2 regions of the Pararhizobium capsulatum DSM 1112 genome follow, and region 2 is predicted to be linked to the other one. Evidence: riboswitches for the same ligand, from Rfam matches in the RefSeq annotation. Region 2 holds a riboswitch; the other holds the start of a gene.
What was found. A riboswitch is a leader RNA that binds a small molecule or an ion and turns the genes downstream of it on or off. The one in region 2 is predicted to bind cobalamin.
Positions count from the first base shown of each region.

Region 1: linked by a shared signal. The riboswitch ahead of QO002_RS07565 (aromatic ring-hydroxylating oxygenase subunit alpha) and the one ahead of cobU (bifunctional adenosylcobinamide kinase/adenosylcobinamide-phosphate guanylyltransferase) in region 2 are both predicted to bind cobalamin.

Region 1 is NZ_JAUSVF010000001.1:1,586,088-1,593,274, forward strand. It holds gene QO002_RS07545 (DUF1217 domain-containing protein) at 1-920, shown strand, start outside; gene QO002_RS07550 (FAD-binding oxidoreductase) at 917-2,329, opposite strand; gene QO002_RS07555 (L-threonylcarbamoyladenylate synthase) at 2,526-3,512, opposite strand; gene QO002_RS07560 (DUF6656 family protein) at 3,602-4,207, opposite strand; cobalamin riboswitch at 4,549-4,748, shown strand; gene QO002_RS07565 (aromatic ring-hydroxylating oxygenase subunit alpha) at 4,871-6,115, shown strand; gene QO002_RS07570 (FAD-binding oxidoreductase) at 6,117-7,187, shown strand, end outside.
Region 2 is NZ_JAUSVF010000001.1:2,872,173-2,879,359, reverse strand. It holds gene QO002_RS14000 (ABC transporter substrate-binding protein) at 1-406, opposite strand, end outside; gene QO002_RS13995 (hypothetical protein) at 428-718, shown strand; gene QO002_RS13990 (hypothetical protein) at 1,177-1,320, opposite strand; gene QO002_RS13985 (cobyric acid synthase) at 1,565-3,019, shown strand; cobalamin riboswitch at 3,069-3,435, shown strand; gene cobU (bifunctional adenosylcobinamide kinase/adenosylcobinamide-phosphate guanylyltransferase) at 3,584-4,108, shown strand; gene cobW (cobalamin biosynthesis protein CobW) at 4,111-5,184, shown strand; gene cobN (cobaltochelatase subunit CobN) at 5,461-7,187, shown strand, end outside.

The sequences.
Region 1 (7,187 bases), 1.3 Mb from region 2:
TGACCAGCGATTTGAGCGACCCAAAGAGCTACGCCAACTCGCTGAAGGACAGCCGCTACACCGATCTCGTCAAGGCCTTCAACTTCAATGCCGATGGTTCGCTTGGAACGCCGACGCTTGCCCAGTCCGAATCCGAAATCCTGCTGACGGCGAAGTCCTATGTCGTTGCCAAAAGCCAGTTTGGCACCGCCGACGACAAGACCAAGGCGACGGAAGAATCGAAATATTACAGCTCAACAATGGAAAAGGTCGAATCGCTCGACGATTTTCTCTCGAACAAACGCCTCGTGGATTTCGTTCTTGTCGCCAACGGTCTGGACCCGGATAAGGTGGAGCCCGGCTATCTGCGCAAGATGTTCGAATCCGACCTCGACGATCCCAAGAATTTCGTCAATACCGAGCCGGATACCCGCTACCGCGAACTCGTCGCTTCCTTCAATTTCAACACCGAAGGCCAGATTGTGAAGCCCGAGGAGGGCATCCAGACCCGCCGCGGCCTGCTTGAGACTCAGGATCTCTACTACAACCAGACCCTGGAAGAGCAGGAAGGCGAGGATAATGCCGGTGTTCGCCTGGCTCTCTATTTCCGTCGCATGGCAGGAGGCATAGGAAACGCCTACGATATCCTGGCCGACAGCGCCCTGCTGCAGGTGATCCAGACTGCGTTCAGTATTCCCGAAGAAATGTCGAGCGCCGACGTCGATGTTCAATACGCCTACATCAACCGCGTGCTCGATACCCAGGATCTGCAGGATCCGGCAAAGCTTGAGAAACTGCTCGTCCGGTTCGCGTCGCTCTACGATATCGACAACAACTCGGATGTCTCGCCTGCCGAAATCATCATGTCCGGCAGCGGCGGCACCGGCATAAGCGCCGATACACTTCTCAGCCTCACGCAGCTGCGCACCGGTGGGGCTTAAACCTTCAGCACCTTGTCGGGGTTCATGATCCCGGTGGGGTCGAAAGCGTGTTTGATGCGCTGCATCAGGTCGATTTCGATCGGTGCGCGCACCTGCGCCAGTTCGTCGCGCTTCAGCTGGCCGATCCCGTGCTCGGCCGAGATGGAACCGTTGTATTTCAGGACGATGCCGTGGACGATGGCATTCATCTCGCGCCAGCGGGCGAGGAAGGTTTCCTTGTCGGCACCGATGGGCTGGGAGATGTTGTAGTGGATATTGCCGTCGCCAATATGGCCGAAGGAACATATCCGGGCGCCGGGTATGGCCTTCATCACAGCCGCATCGGCCTCGGCCATGAAGGCGGGGATGCTCGACACCGGCACCGAAACGTCATGCTTGATCGAGCCGCCTTCAGGCTTCTGTGCCGGCGACATGCTTTCACGCATATGCCAGAGCGCTTTTCCTTGCGTTTCATTTGCTGTAATCACAGCATTTTCAACGATCCTGTCGGCGATCGCTGCCTCAAGCAGGTTTTCCATCATTCGCGAAGCGTTCTCGGCGGAGTCCGAAGTCGAGATATCGATCAGCGCATACCACGCGTGCCGTGTTTCAAGCGGATCGCGGACGCCAGGGATGTGCTTTGCTGTGAATTCGACACCAAGCCGCGGCATCAGCTCGAAACCGGTCAGTGCCGGACCGGCAAGACTTGATGCTCTTTCAAAAAGCGCAAGCGCATCGGCAACGCTGGCCACGCCGGCAAAGGCCACCTGATGGCCAAGCGGGCGTGGATAAAGCTTCAGCACCGCGCCGGTGATGATGCCGAGCGTGCCTTCCGCACCGATGAACAGATCGCGCAGGTCGTAGCCGGTATTGTCCTTCTTCAGGCGCCGCAGCCCGTCCCATATTTCGCCCGTCGGCAAAACGACTTCGAGACCCAGGCAAAGCTGGCGCATGTTGCCATAGGCAAGCACCGCCGTTCCACCGGCATTGGTGGAAAGATTGCCGCCAATGCGGCATGAGCCCTCGGAACCAAGCGACAGCGGAAACAGCCGGTTGACGTCTTCGGCGGCCTTCTGGATATCGGCAAGAATACAGCCGGCATCGGCAACGATGACATTGCCGACCGGGTCGATGTCGCGGATGCGGTTCAGCCGTTCCAGCGAAAGCACGACGTCGTTTTGCCCCGTGCGCGGAATTTGCCCCGCCACATGCCCGGTATTGCCACCCTGCGGCACGATCGGTGTACCGGTCGCGGTTGCAAGCTTCATGATGTCGGAGACTTCGGCAACGCTGCCAGGCCTCAGCACCAGCGGCGTGGTTCCTTTGTAGAGCCCGCGTGATTCCACAAGATAGGGCGCGACATCGCTTGCTGCGGTCAACGCATTCGCGGCGCCGACGATGGCGATGAGTTCAGGGGAGGGGATGGTCATGCTGGGAAGCTCCTTGGGTGGGGCGCAAAGGGAGCCGCTTGCTCCCTCTTCTCCCCAGCGGGGAGAAGGTGGCGCGCAGCGCCGGATGAGGGGGATGGCTTGCTCAGAGTTTGCGGTGAAGACCCCCTCATCGCCTCGCATCCGCTCGGCACTTCTCCCTGCTGGGGAGACGAGGCAGCAAGTCGATGCCTCCCGCTCACACCAGTCCCCCATCGCGCGGCGCGGCCGCACGTTCGATGCGGTCGAGAATGGCCTCGCCAAGACCTTCTTTAGGGATGGGACCGAAGGCGATTGTGGCGGCGCCGGAGGCGTCGGCTCGTTTCATGTAGTCGAAGAGATGGGCGGCCGCCTCGCGCAGATTGCCGCTCGGGCTGAGATCAAGGACGACTGCAGCATTCTCTTCGCCATTGATCGTCATTCCGCCAAACCGGATTAGCGCCTCACCACCAACCACGCTGGTCGCATTGAGCCTCACACTCGCGCCGGGGGCGTAATGCGAGGCCAGCATTCCCGGTGCCTCGATCGTCGCACCCGCAGTCGAGGGCCTTTCCACCGTAGTCCCCGTCAACCTCTCGACATCGGCGACATCCAGTCCACCGGGCCGAAGCAGCCGGATCGCGTCGCCCTCGACCTTGAGAATGGTCGATTCCAATCCGATTTGGGAAGGGCCGTCATCGAGGATCAACAGGAGTTTCTCTCCAAGATCAGCTTCCACATGGGCGGCCGTCGTGGGGCTGATCTTTCCGGAGGTGTTGGCGCTCGGCGCCGCCAGCGGGCGTCCGAAGCGGGCGATGACCTTTCGCGAAAAACCGTCCGGCATGCGCACGCCGAGCGTATCGAGGCCGGCGGAGGCGAGCGGATGCACCTTGCTCGTTGTCTTGAGCGGGAGGATCAGCGTCAGCGGCCCGGGCCAGAACGCCTCGGCAAGCCGACGCGAAAGAGGATCGAAGGCCACATGTTCTTCGGCCATGGCCACGTCGCTGACATGGCAGATGAGCGGATTGAAGCGCGGACGCCCCTTCATTTCGTAGATATGGCTGATCGCATCAGGATTGGTCGCATCCGCCGCGAGGCCGTAAACCGTCTCGGTGGGAATTGCGACGGGCCGACCTTCCGACAGAACCTCTTCGGCGCGCGAAAGCGCTGCCTCCGGGTCGGTTCTCGTGTCGATGATCTCAGCCATGCCTCTTGCCTTCAGCGCGTTCGATGACGGCTTCTTAGAGCATGCGCGGGGATCAGCAAAGAACGAAAAGTCGGGAGCGGCGTCGGGTTTCAGAGGCTGCGGATGATTTTGCGCAGGGCGTCGTTGCAGGCGCCGAGCATCAGCACGTTCTTCAGGGCCGCTTTCGGGTCGCGGGTACGAAACAGCAGCCCGTCGTCGCGAATCTTCCGGTCGACGATCAGCCTTCCTTCGTCCGTGTCCTTTTCCATGGCAACGGCGAAGTACATGCGCGAATAGCCAAGGCTGATGTTCTTGAAGAACTGATCCTTGTCGCTGACATCGGCAAAGAAATTGGCGATGTAGAACGACCAGCGCACATCGTCGAATTGGGCAAGCTTTGTCTTTGCCGAGGTGACATGACAGTAGCCGAGATGCGGACGTCCGGCGAGCGTCTTGTGAAAGACGAGCTTCGGAAAGCGAATCGAGGCGTGGAAACTGTTGATCTTTTCATGCGCCTGGGTGCCCGCAACTTCCAACTTGCGGCCGGTCCTTTGAGCAACTTCCTGATGGGTCAGATAGCGCTTTTCTGCGGGGTGCCAGTCGTTGCCTCGGCGCGCGATACGGCCTGTGCGCAGGAACTCCGTGTGCACTGCCGTCTTGGAGCTCGGCGCTTCGGCCTTTTCGCTCGACGAATCGAAGTAACGCAGATTTGGCATGGTTCATACCCGTTTGCTTCAGACGAAGACGCTGGCGATAGAGGTTGCCCGGTCTTCCTTCAGGAAATGCTACTATGACGCAGTTAACGCCGTCTTCCTTCTAGCCCCCCACGATGATGCGAGGCTTGTGTGATCGCGCGTTGGGCGGGGAGAAGCGATGTCGCAATGAGACATCAGCCGGAACGATTGGCAACCGGCAGCGTGAAAAAGCGCCATCTGCCGAAAAAATCGTCAGCGCTTTGTTTCTAATAGATAAATTTTGACGCGTCACAATCTGTGCGGTGTCGTCTTTCTTGAATCCGCTGTCGCTAATTGACACTTGCGACATCAAACTCTCAGCTTAAATGAAAACACTCAACGGTGCCGCCTTTATAGGGAGGGCGGAGAATTGGGAAGCCGGTCAAAATCCGGCGCTGCCCCCGCAACGGTGGTGGAGCGAAACCTCGGCAAAAGGCCACTGGAGAAATCCGGGAAGGCGCCGAAATAGTCCTGCCAAGGACAGCTCCAGAGCCCGGAAACCAGCCTTTGGGATGAAATTGATGTCTTGGTTGCGGCGGGCAGCCGGAAGGAGAACCAATAGACCGCGTGCGCTCCCGGCACGGCGGCGGTTCCTTTCCTGCTCGCCAAAAACCCAAACGATGTGGCGAACACAAGGAAAGAACCATGGATCTTCGCAGCGAAGTCCTCCGCAAGCTCAAGACCCGGCGCGACGGCCATAGCCTGGAGCAGGCCTTCTACACCGATCCCGATCTCTACAAGCTCGATCTGGAGCAGATCTGGTACAGGGACTGGCTTTTCATCGGCCATGACTGCGAAGTGCCGAAGGCCGGCAATTACTTTACCATTCAGGTCGGCGACTACCCTGTCGTCGTCACCCGCGACCGTCAGGGCACGGTCCGCGCCCTGCACAATTCCTGCCGCCATCGTGGCTCGCGCGTCTGCGCCGGCCAGAAAGGGTCGTCCGCCAAGCTCGTCTGTCCCTATCACCAGTGGACCTATGAGCTTGACGGTTCGCTGCTCTTTGCCCGCCAGATGGGCGAGGATTTCGACAAGGCGGTGCACAGCCTGAAGCCGATCGCCTGCGAAACCGTCGGCGGCTACATCTTCATCTGCCTCGCCGACGAGCCGATCGATTTCGCGCCGATGCGCGATATGGTGACCCGTTACCTTCAGCCGCATAACCTGAAGGACACCAAGGTCGCCTTCGAGAGCACCATCATCGAGAAGGGCAACTGGAAGCTCGTCTGGGAAAACAACCGCGAGTGCTACCACTGCGCCGCTAACCATCCGGAACTCTGCCGCACCTATCCGGAAGCGCCGACTGCGACCGGGGTGCAGGGCGCCAAGGATGATCCTGTCATTGCCGAGCACTGGGCGCGCTGCGAAGCCACCGGCCTGCCGAGCGAGTTCAAGATCGACCATACCGGCCAGTTCCGCATTGCCCGCATGCCGCTGATCGAAGGGGCCGAAAGCTACACGATGTCCGGTGCGCGCGCCGTCAAGCGCCAGCTGTCGGATGATGTCAGCCAGAGCCATATCGGCACGCTGCTCATGTTCCATTATCCGAGCACCTGGAACCATGTGCTGGCCGATCACGCCATCACCTTCCGCGTGCTGCCGCTCGGGCCAGAACTGACGCAGGTCACGACCAAGTGGCTCGTCCACAAGGATGCGGTCGAAGGCGTCGATTACAATCTCGACGAACTCACCCATGTCTGGACAGAAACCAACGATCAGGATCGCCAGATCGTCGAGGAAAATGCCTTCGGCATCCGCTCACCCGCCTACCAGCCCGGCCCTTACTCGCCGGAACACGAAGGCGGCGTCATGCAGTTCGTCGAGTGGTACGTGAATTTCATGCAGGACCGCCTGAAGGGCGCAACCGCACCTCTGTTCAAGGTCGCCTGAGATGACAATCGCCTCTTCCTTCCGCCATTTCGACGAGCTGCAGCCGTTCAACGACCGCCAGCAGCTGCTCGAATGCATCGCCGCGACTGTCGAGGCGGCCGATGTCATGACCTTCACCTTCAAGTCCGACAAGGATGGCTGGTTCCGGTATCTTCCGGGCCAGTTCCTGACGCTGGAGCTTCCGGTCACGCCGGAAGATCCTGTCATGCGGACCTATACGCTCTCGTCTACCCCGTCGCGGCCCTTCTCCGCGGCGGTCACGGTCAAGGCGCAGGCAAACAGCATCGGCACCCGCTGGATGTTCGAAAACCTGAAGCCGGGCATGAAGCTGAAGGCTTTCGGCCCGCTCGGCGATTTCTCCTTCGTGCGTCATCCCGGCGAAAAATACCTGTTCATCTCCGCCGGTTCCGGCATCACGCCGATGATGTCGATGACCCGCTGGATGGCCGATTGCGCGCCGCAGACGAACGTGACGTTCCTCTCCTGCGCCCGCCAGCCGGACGATCTCCTGTTTCGCGAGGAGCTGGAAAACATCTCGCGCAACATGCCGAACCTCAATCTCGGCTTCATCGTAGAAACCCATGCCCCGCGCCATGGCTGGCACGGCCTGCGCGGCCGCATCGAGACCTCCAAGCTTGCGCTGCTGGCACCCGATTTCCGCGATCGCACCGTCTTCTGTTGCGGGCCGGAACCGTTCATGCGCGGTGTCAAAACCATGCTGGAAAGCGTCGGTTTCGACATGGCACGCTACCATGAGGAAAGCTTCCAGCCGTCTAATGCGCCGGCCGAGGAAGAGCTTGCCATCCGAGCAGGGGCGGGCGAGGCGGATGCCAACGCGGTCTCCACCATCACCTTCACCATGGCCGGCAAGGAAGCCAAGTGTCAGCCGGGCAAGACCATCCTGCAGACCGCGCGTGCCAACGGCGTGCGCATTGGTGCCGCTTGCGAGGGCGGCATCTGCGGCACCTGCCGGGTCATGAAGATTTCGGGTGAGGTCGAGATGAACCACAATGGCGGCATCCTCGACGACGAGATCGAGGAAGGCTATATCCTCGCCTGCTGTTCGCGGCCG
Region 2 (7,187 bases):
CGTCCTGAACAGTCTTGATGTCAGGATGCGCGTCGGCGAGGAATTTCGGAATCCACCAGCCTTCAACGCCGCCTTCGGAAAGCAGCGGAGCAGCCTGGATCAACCGGCCTTCGGCAATTGCCGCGTCGAGCGCGGTGCGAACGGAGTTGACCCAGAATTCCGGAGCAACGTCCGGCTCGGCCTTTTCGTTCATGGAGGTGAAGGTTGGCATGGTGTCGCCGGTCACCAACGTGACCGTGCAGCCGTAGCCGTTTTCGAGAACGAACTTGTCGACCTGCGCTGCCACGCCTGCCGACGCCCAGTTCATTTCCGCAATGCTGACGTCACCACATTCCGCGGCCTGTGCCGATCCGGCAAGGGCATAGAGACCAGCGGCGAGGAAAGTGGAAGCAAGAAGCTTCTTCATGTTTAAGACCTCCCAGTCTTAATGCAGTCATCGATCAAAGGATCATCCGGGATACTGCACGTCCCGGTCATCCAGTCGCAAAGGCTGTTGCAGATGGATAAAAACCGGCGGATGCGCGGCTGTTCATCGCCTGCGACGACACTGGAGATATTGTTTTCTGGTCGCTGCACTCAGCCGCAGACCTTTTCTCTTCTTGCCGTTGACGGCAGCGTAAGTATTCCACAGCAGAAATCAACCACCGCGCAGTTCCGCCTTCCGCATGATGGATCGAAGGCATCGGTAAAACAGCGCGTGCAAGTTGTTGAATTATAACGCTATAGCAATTTTTTTGGGCAAAAGCCCGGCTTTCGGGCGCAATTTTAGGGCTGGCTCATAATGTTGCGGGAAGGCCTGTTTCAATGCAGGCAGATAGTGTCCCGTATGCGCCCCGGCATGATTTTTTACGTGGCAGAAAAAAATCTGAAAAAATCGAAAAATTCTTGACCGGGGGTGCTCTTAATAACGATCCGGTAACCCTGTGGGGCTAATTGTCGTTCTGCGGCGGGGGACACTCGCTGCCCGACCGGATCAGGTATTGCGTCCCGGGCGGTGTGTTGACGACAGTGTCGTCACGCCATGCGTTTTTTGGCAGACCGCACGCTTCCCAGTCCGGACGTGCGGTTTTCGCATTTTAGCGCCGTCATATTCATCAACGAGCGTTGTTCGTCGACAGGCGCAAAAAGGCCACGCTGGGGCCTGGACGCGGCACGAATTGCTCTTACGAAAAATGCTTAGCCAACACTGCGTGTACGCACGAAGCCGAGCGGGCCGAGCGGCGCAGACATCTCGGTGTTGCGAACGCGCGACTGGCTTGTCGGTACGCAGGAGTTCCAGGCGATCTGGACGAAGTTCGGCTTGGAGAAAATGAACAGCATGGCAGTTTGACCTTGGGTGAGGGCGATTGCGCCTCGTGATTTCGATGGCGTGCATATACGCTCGCCTATACCGAAAACAAAGATCAAATTCGCCGCAAAATGTCGTTTTTTGAATACTATGCAAACATTGCATGGCGCGGTGATTGAGGTGCCTGATTTTGCGGCATCGGATGTTAGATATGGTGGCTAAATTGCGGCAGAATATGACTTTTCACGGATATGCATGGGTGCTAGGAAAATAGTCATGACCAGATCGATCATGCTCCAGGGGACCGGCTCCGATGTCGGAAAAACGGTACTCGTCGCCGGGCTCTGCCGGCTCGCTTCCAATCGCGGCCTGAAGGTCGCTCCGTTCAAGCCGCAAAACATGTCGAACAACGCGGCCGTGTCCGACGACGGCGGCGAAATCGGACGGGCGCAGTGGCTGCAGTCCATGGCCGCGCGCATCCCGTCCTCGGTGCACATGAATCCGGTATTGTTGAAGCCGCAATCGGAGACCGGCAGCCAGATCGTCGTCCAGGGGAAGGTGGCAGGTGCCGCCAAGGGACGCGACTATCAGGCATTGAAGCCGCAGCTGATGGGCGCGGTCATGGAGAGCTTCGAGACAGTGAGTGCCGGCGCCGATCTCGTCATCGTCGAAGGGGCGGGTTCGCCGGCAGAGATCAATTTGCGCGCCGGCGATATTGCCAATATGGGTTTTGCCGTCAAAGCCAATGTGCCGGTGGTGCTTGTGGGCGACATCGACAGGGGCGGGGTGATCGCCTCGCTGGTCGGCACCCATGCCATTCTGCCGGAGGAAGACCGGCGCATGATCAGCGGCTATCTGATCAACAAGTTCCGTGGCGACGTGTCGCTTTTCGACAGCGGGCTTATCGCAATCGAACGCTTCACCGGCTGGCCATCCTTCGGCGTCGTTCCGTGGCTGAAGGCGGCTGCGCGACTACCGGCCGAGGATTCTGTCGTTCTGGAAAGGCTGGCAAGAGGGAAGGGAGCGGCCTTGAAAATTGCCGTGCCGGTTCTCGCCCGCATCGCCAACTTCGACGATCTTGATCCGTTGGCCGCGGAGCCAGATGTCGATCTTGTCTTCGTGCGCCCGGGCAAACGATTGCCTGCCGATGCCGGGTTGGTCGTCATCCCCGGTTCCAAGGCGACGATCGCCGATCTCGCGGATTTTCGCACCCAAGGTTGGGACCTCGACCTCAACGCCCATGTCCGTCACGGCGGTCACGTTATCGGCATTTGCGGTGGCTATCAGATGCTGGGCGATCGTGTCACCGATCCCCATGGCATTGAGGGGCAGGTGCGCGAGGTCGCGGGCCTTGGCCTGCTGTCCGTCGAGACCGAGATGGCGCCGGAAAAGACCGTTCGCAATTCCCATGCGTGGTCGACAGTCCATGACGTAGCGCTGAGCGGCTATGAAATCCACCTCGGCCTGACCACCGGCATCGATACCGAACGCCCCGCCGTGCTGATCGACGGCCGGCCGGATGGGGCCGTCTCTGCTGACGGGCGCATTTCCGGCACGTATCTGCATGGCCTGTTTTCAAGCGATGCCTATCGGGCCGCGTTGCTGCGCAGCTTCGGCATCGAGGGCGGTGGCTCGAACTATCGCCAATCCGTGGATGCGGCATTGGATGATGTGGCAGCGGAACTCGAAGCCGTTCTCGATCCCCGTTGGCTCGATGGCCTGATGGGGTAGGACCAGTCACACCAGCGCTCTCGTCATTGACTCGCTTTTGCCGAAAGCCTAATCATCAGCCATGGATGGTTCCCGAAACGCCTTGGTGTTTCGGGAGTAAATGGGAATGTGAAGGGATGGACCCAAGCCGGGCATCCTCATCGCAGCCGACCCCGCGACTGTAGAACGGTCAGGGTCCGCCATCCGGCAAGGACGGCACTAACGATGAGGCCGCATGGTGCGGTCGTCGTTTTTTCAATCCTTTCCGGAAAAGCCACTGGAGACTGTCGCGATCAGCCGGGGTGGGACGCCTCTTTTTCTACGAATCGTCCGCCTTTTCGCAAGCAGATTTCTCCGGGAAGGTGAGGTGGACCCGTTTGCGTCTTTTGGCGCATCGAGCCGTGAGCCAGGAGACCTGCCGTCCTAAAGGGCTTTGGCCCGACGATAGGGAGCGCCGCTCCCGACGCCAGCACGGAGGTTGTCATGGCTCTTGAGATTTTTGCGCACCCGCGCTCTGTGTTTTTTCGCGTTGTGAGCAGGAATGCGTCACGCCGTTCGCCGACGGCGCGGGGCTGAGGATCGCTCATGACCTCCAAGGCAACCGGCGCCGTCCTGGTGCTCGGCGGTGCGCGTTCCGGCAAATCCGCCTTCGCTGAGGATCTGGTCGCGGAAAGCGGGCTTGAACGCCATTACATCGCGACCGGACGCGCTTGGGATGACGAGATGCGCGAGCGTATCGCCGCCCATCGCACCCAGCGCGGCGAGGGCTGGACAACGCATGAGGAGCCGCTGGATCTCGTCGGTCGGCTTGCGGAAATTGACGCGCCGGGCTGTGTCGTTCTCGTTGATTGCCTGACGCTGTGGGTTACCAACCTGATGCTCGATGAGCGCGATATCCCAGTGGAATTTGCGCGTCTGGTCGATCTGCTGTCGTGTCTCGAGGCGCGCGTTGTTTTCGTTTCCAATGAAGTCGGTCTCGGCATCGTGCCGGAAAATCGCATGGCGCGCGACTTTCGCGACCATGCCGGACGGCTTCACCAATCTGTCGCGGCGCGTTGCGTCGAGGTGTATTTTATCGCGGCCGGATTGCCGCTGAAGATGAAGGGTTGATCATGACTTCCAAATCCACGCCATCTGCCGCCCACGGCAAGATCCCCGCAACGGTCATCACCGGCTTCCTCGGCGCCGGCAAGACGACGATAATCCGCAACATCCTCGAAAACGCGCAGGGACGCCGCATCGCTCTCATCATCAACGAGTTCGGCGACCTCGGCGTCGATGGCGACGTGCTGAAAGGCTGCGGTGCTGAAGCCTGCAGTGAAGACGACATCATCGAGCTCACCAACGGCTGCATCTGCTGCACCGTCGCGGACGATTTCATCCCGACCATGACGAAGCTGCTTGAGCGCGAGGGTCGCCCGGACCATATCGTCATCGAGACCTCCGGCCTGGCGCTGCCACAGCCGCTGATCGCCGCCTTCAACTGGCCGGATATCCGCACGCAGGTCACTGTCGATGGGGTGATCACCGTGGTCGATAGCGCTGCCGTTGCCGCCGGTCGTTTTGCCGATGATCATGACAAGGTCGATGCGCTGCGCGTTGAAGACGACAAGCTCGACCACGAAAGCCCCATCGAGGAACTGTTCGAGGACCAGCTCACAGCTGCCGACCTGATTGTCCTCAACAAGACCGACCTTCTCGATTCCACCGGTCTTGCCTTCGTCCGCAGGGAAGTGGAATCGCGCACCAGCCGCAAGCCGACAATGATCGAGGCGAAAAACGGTGAGGTTTCCGCCGCCATCCTGCTCGGCCTCGGCGTCGGTACTGAAAACGACATAGCCAACCGCAAGTCCCATCACGAGATGGAACATGAAAACGGTGAGGAACACGATCACGACGAGTTCGACAGCTTCGTCGTCGAGCTTGGCGCGATCACTGATCCGGCCGCGTTTATCGGTCGCCTGAAGGACATCATCACCACGTACGACATCCTGCGCCTCAAGGGCTTTGCCGATGTTCCCGGCAAGCCGATGCGCCTGCTGATCCAGGGTGTCGGCAGCCGCATCGACCAGTATTTCGATCGCGCCTGGGGATCGAGCGAAACCCGCGGCACACGCCTGGTCGTCATCGGACTGCACGACATGGACGAGCAAGCCGTGCGTGGGGCGATCGCTGCTGCGGTTTGATCTGATGCGCAGCGCGTCCCTCCCTTTATCCTCGCGCCCATCTCTCCCTCCCCGGGCAGGGTTATCGCAGGACGTGGGGCTTGCTCCCCCTTCTCCCGAGAGGGGAGAAGGTGGCGCACTGCACTGGATGAGGGAGAGCCTCGGGCTCGGAATGTGCCACACCACCCCCTCATCGCCTCGCATGGGCTCAGCCCTTCTCCCCGCAGGCGAGAAGAGGGAAATTGCGGTCGCCGTCCTTGCTTCATGGGCAATGGCGCAGCATCCCCGGAGAATGCAATGCATCTCCTCCTAGCCCAGAAAGGCACCATAGCCGATGGCGAGGAGGCGATCGATCTCGGCCAGTCGCCGGGCGATATCCTTTTCCTGTCTGCTGCCGATACCGAGCTTGCCGCCGTCGCTGCGGCCTTCCGGGGACGTCATGGCGGATCGAGCCTTCGCGTCGCGAGCCTTCTCAGCCTAAAGCACCCGATGTCTGTCGACACCTACGTGCAACGCACCGCCCGGCATGCCAAACTGATCGTGGTGCGGGCGCTCGGTGGGGCGAGCTACTTTCAATATATGCTGGAAGCATTGCACGCCGCTGCCGTCACCTATCGTTTTCAGATCGTGGTGCTGCCGGGTTACGACAAGCCAGATCCTGGGATCGAGCAATTCTCGATGATTGCATTGACGGATCGCGATGCGCTCTGGGCCTATTTCACCGAAGGTGGCACCGACAACATGGCCCGCTTCCTCGCCTATGCCGAGGCACTGGTATCCCGAGGCGAGAAGCCTGAGCCCGCGGCGCCACTGCTGAAGGCCGGCATCTGGTGGCCCGGTGAGGGCGTGATCGGCGTGGAGGTCTGGAAGTGGCTTATGCGTATGCGGCGTCCGCCCCCCTCTGCCCTGCCGGGCATCTCCCCCTCAAGGGGGGAGAATGGGCCGAGTGGTCGCGTCCTGCCGTTCTCCCCCCTTGAGGGGGAGATGCCCGGCAGGGCAGAGGGGGGTAAACCTTCCGCGAACTCAGACCGTCCGCTCGTCGCCATCTGCTTCTACCGCGCCCTCGTCCAGGGCGGTGAAACCCGCCCGGTCGAAGCCCTGATCGCGGCTCTCGAAGCCGAGGGCATGCGAGTGCTACCGGTCTTCGTCGCGAGCCTGAAGGATTCTGTCTCGGTCGGCACGCTCGAATCGATCTTTGCGGATGCGCCGCCGGATGTGGTGATGAACGCCACCGGCTTTGCCGTCTCCGCGCCCGGCGCCGATCGCAAGCCAACAGTGTTGGAGGCTTCTGGCGCGCCCGTCCTGCAGGTTGTCTTTTCCGGCTCGTCGCGCGCCGCCTGGGAGGCATCCCCGCAGGGACTGATGGCGCGCGATCTGGCGATGAATGTCGCGCTGCCGGAGGTCGATGGCCGCATTCTCTCTCGTGCTGTCTCTTTCAAGGCCGCCGCCATCTATGATGAAGCGGTCGAAGCCAATATTGTCGGCCACGAGCCGCTCGATGATCGTGTCCGCTTTTCCGCACGACTTGCAGCCAACTGGGCGAGGCTTCGTCGCTGTACGCCGGCAGAGCGGCGCATCGCCATCGTCATGGCGAACTATCCCAATCGTGACGGGCGTCTTGGCAACGGCGTGGGCCTCGATACGCCGGCCGGCACCATCGAAACGTTGCGGGCCATGTCCTCGGCCGGGTATTCCGTTGTTGATGTTCCCGAAGACGGTGATGCGCTGATGCGCCACCTGATGGCCGGGCCGACCAATTCAGCAGACAAGACCCGCGAGATTCGCGAGACTTATTCTTTAAGCGATTACAAAGCGTTCTTCGGGTCGCTTCCGGAGCAGATTCAAGCAGAAGTGACCGCCCGCTGGGGCAGGCCGGAAGACGATCCCTTCGTCCTCGGTGATATCTTCGCCCTGCCGCTCTCACGCTTTGGCGAAACGCTGGTCGGCATCCAGCCGGCGCGCGGCTACAATATCGACCCGAAGGAAACCTATCATGCGCCGGACCTCGTGCCGCCGCATGGCTA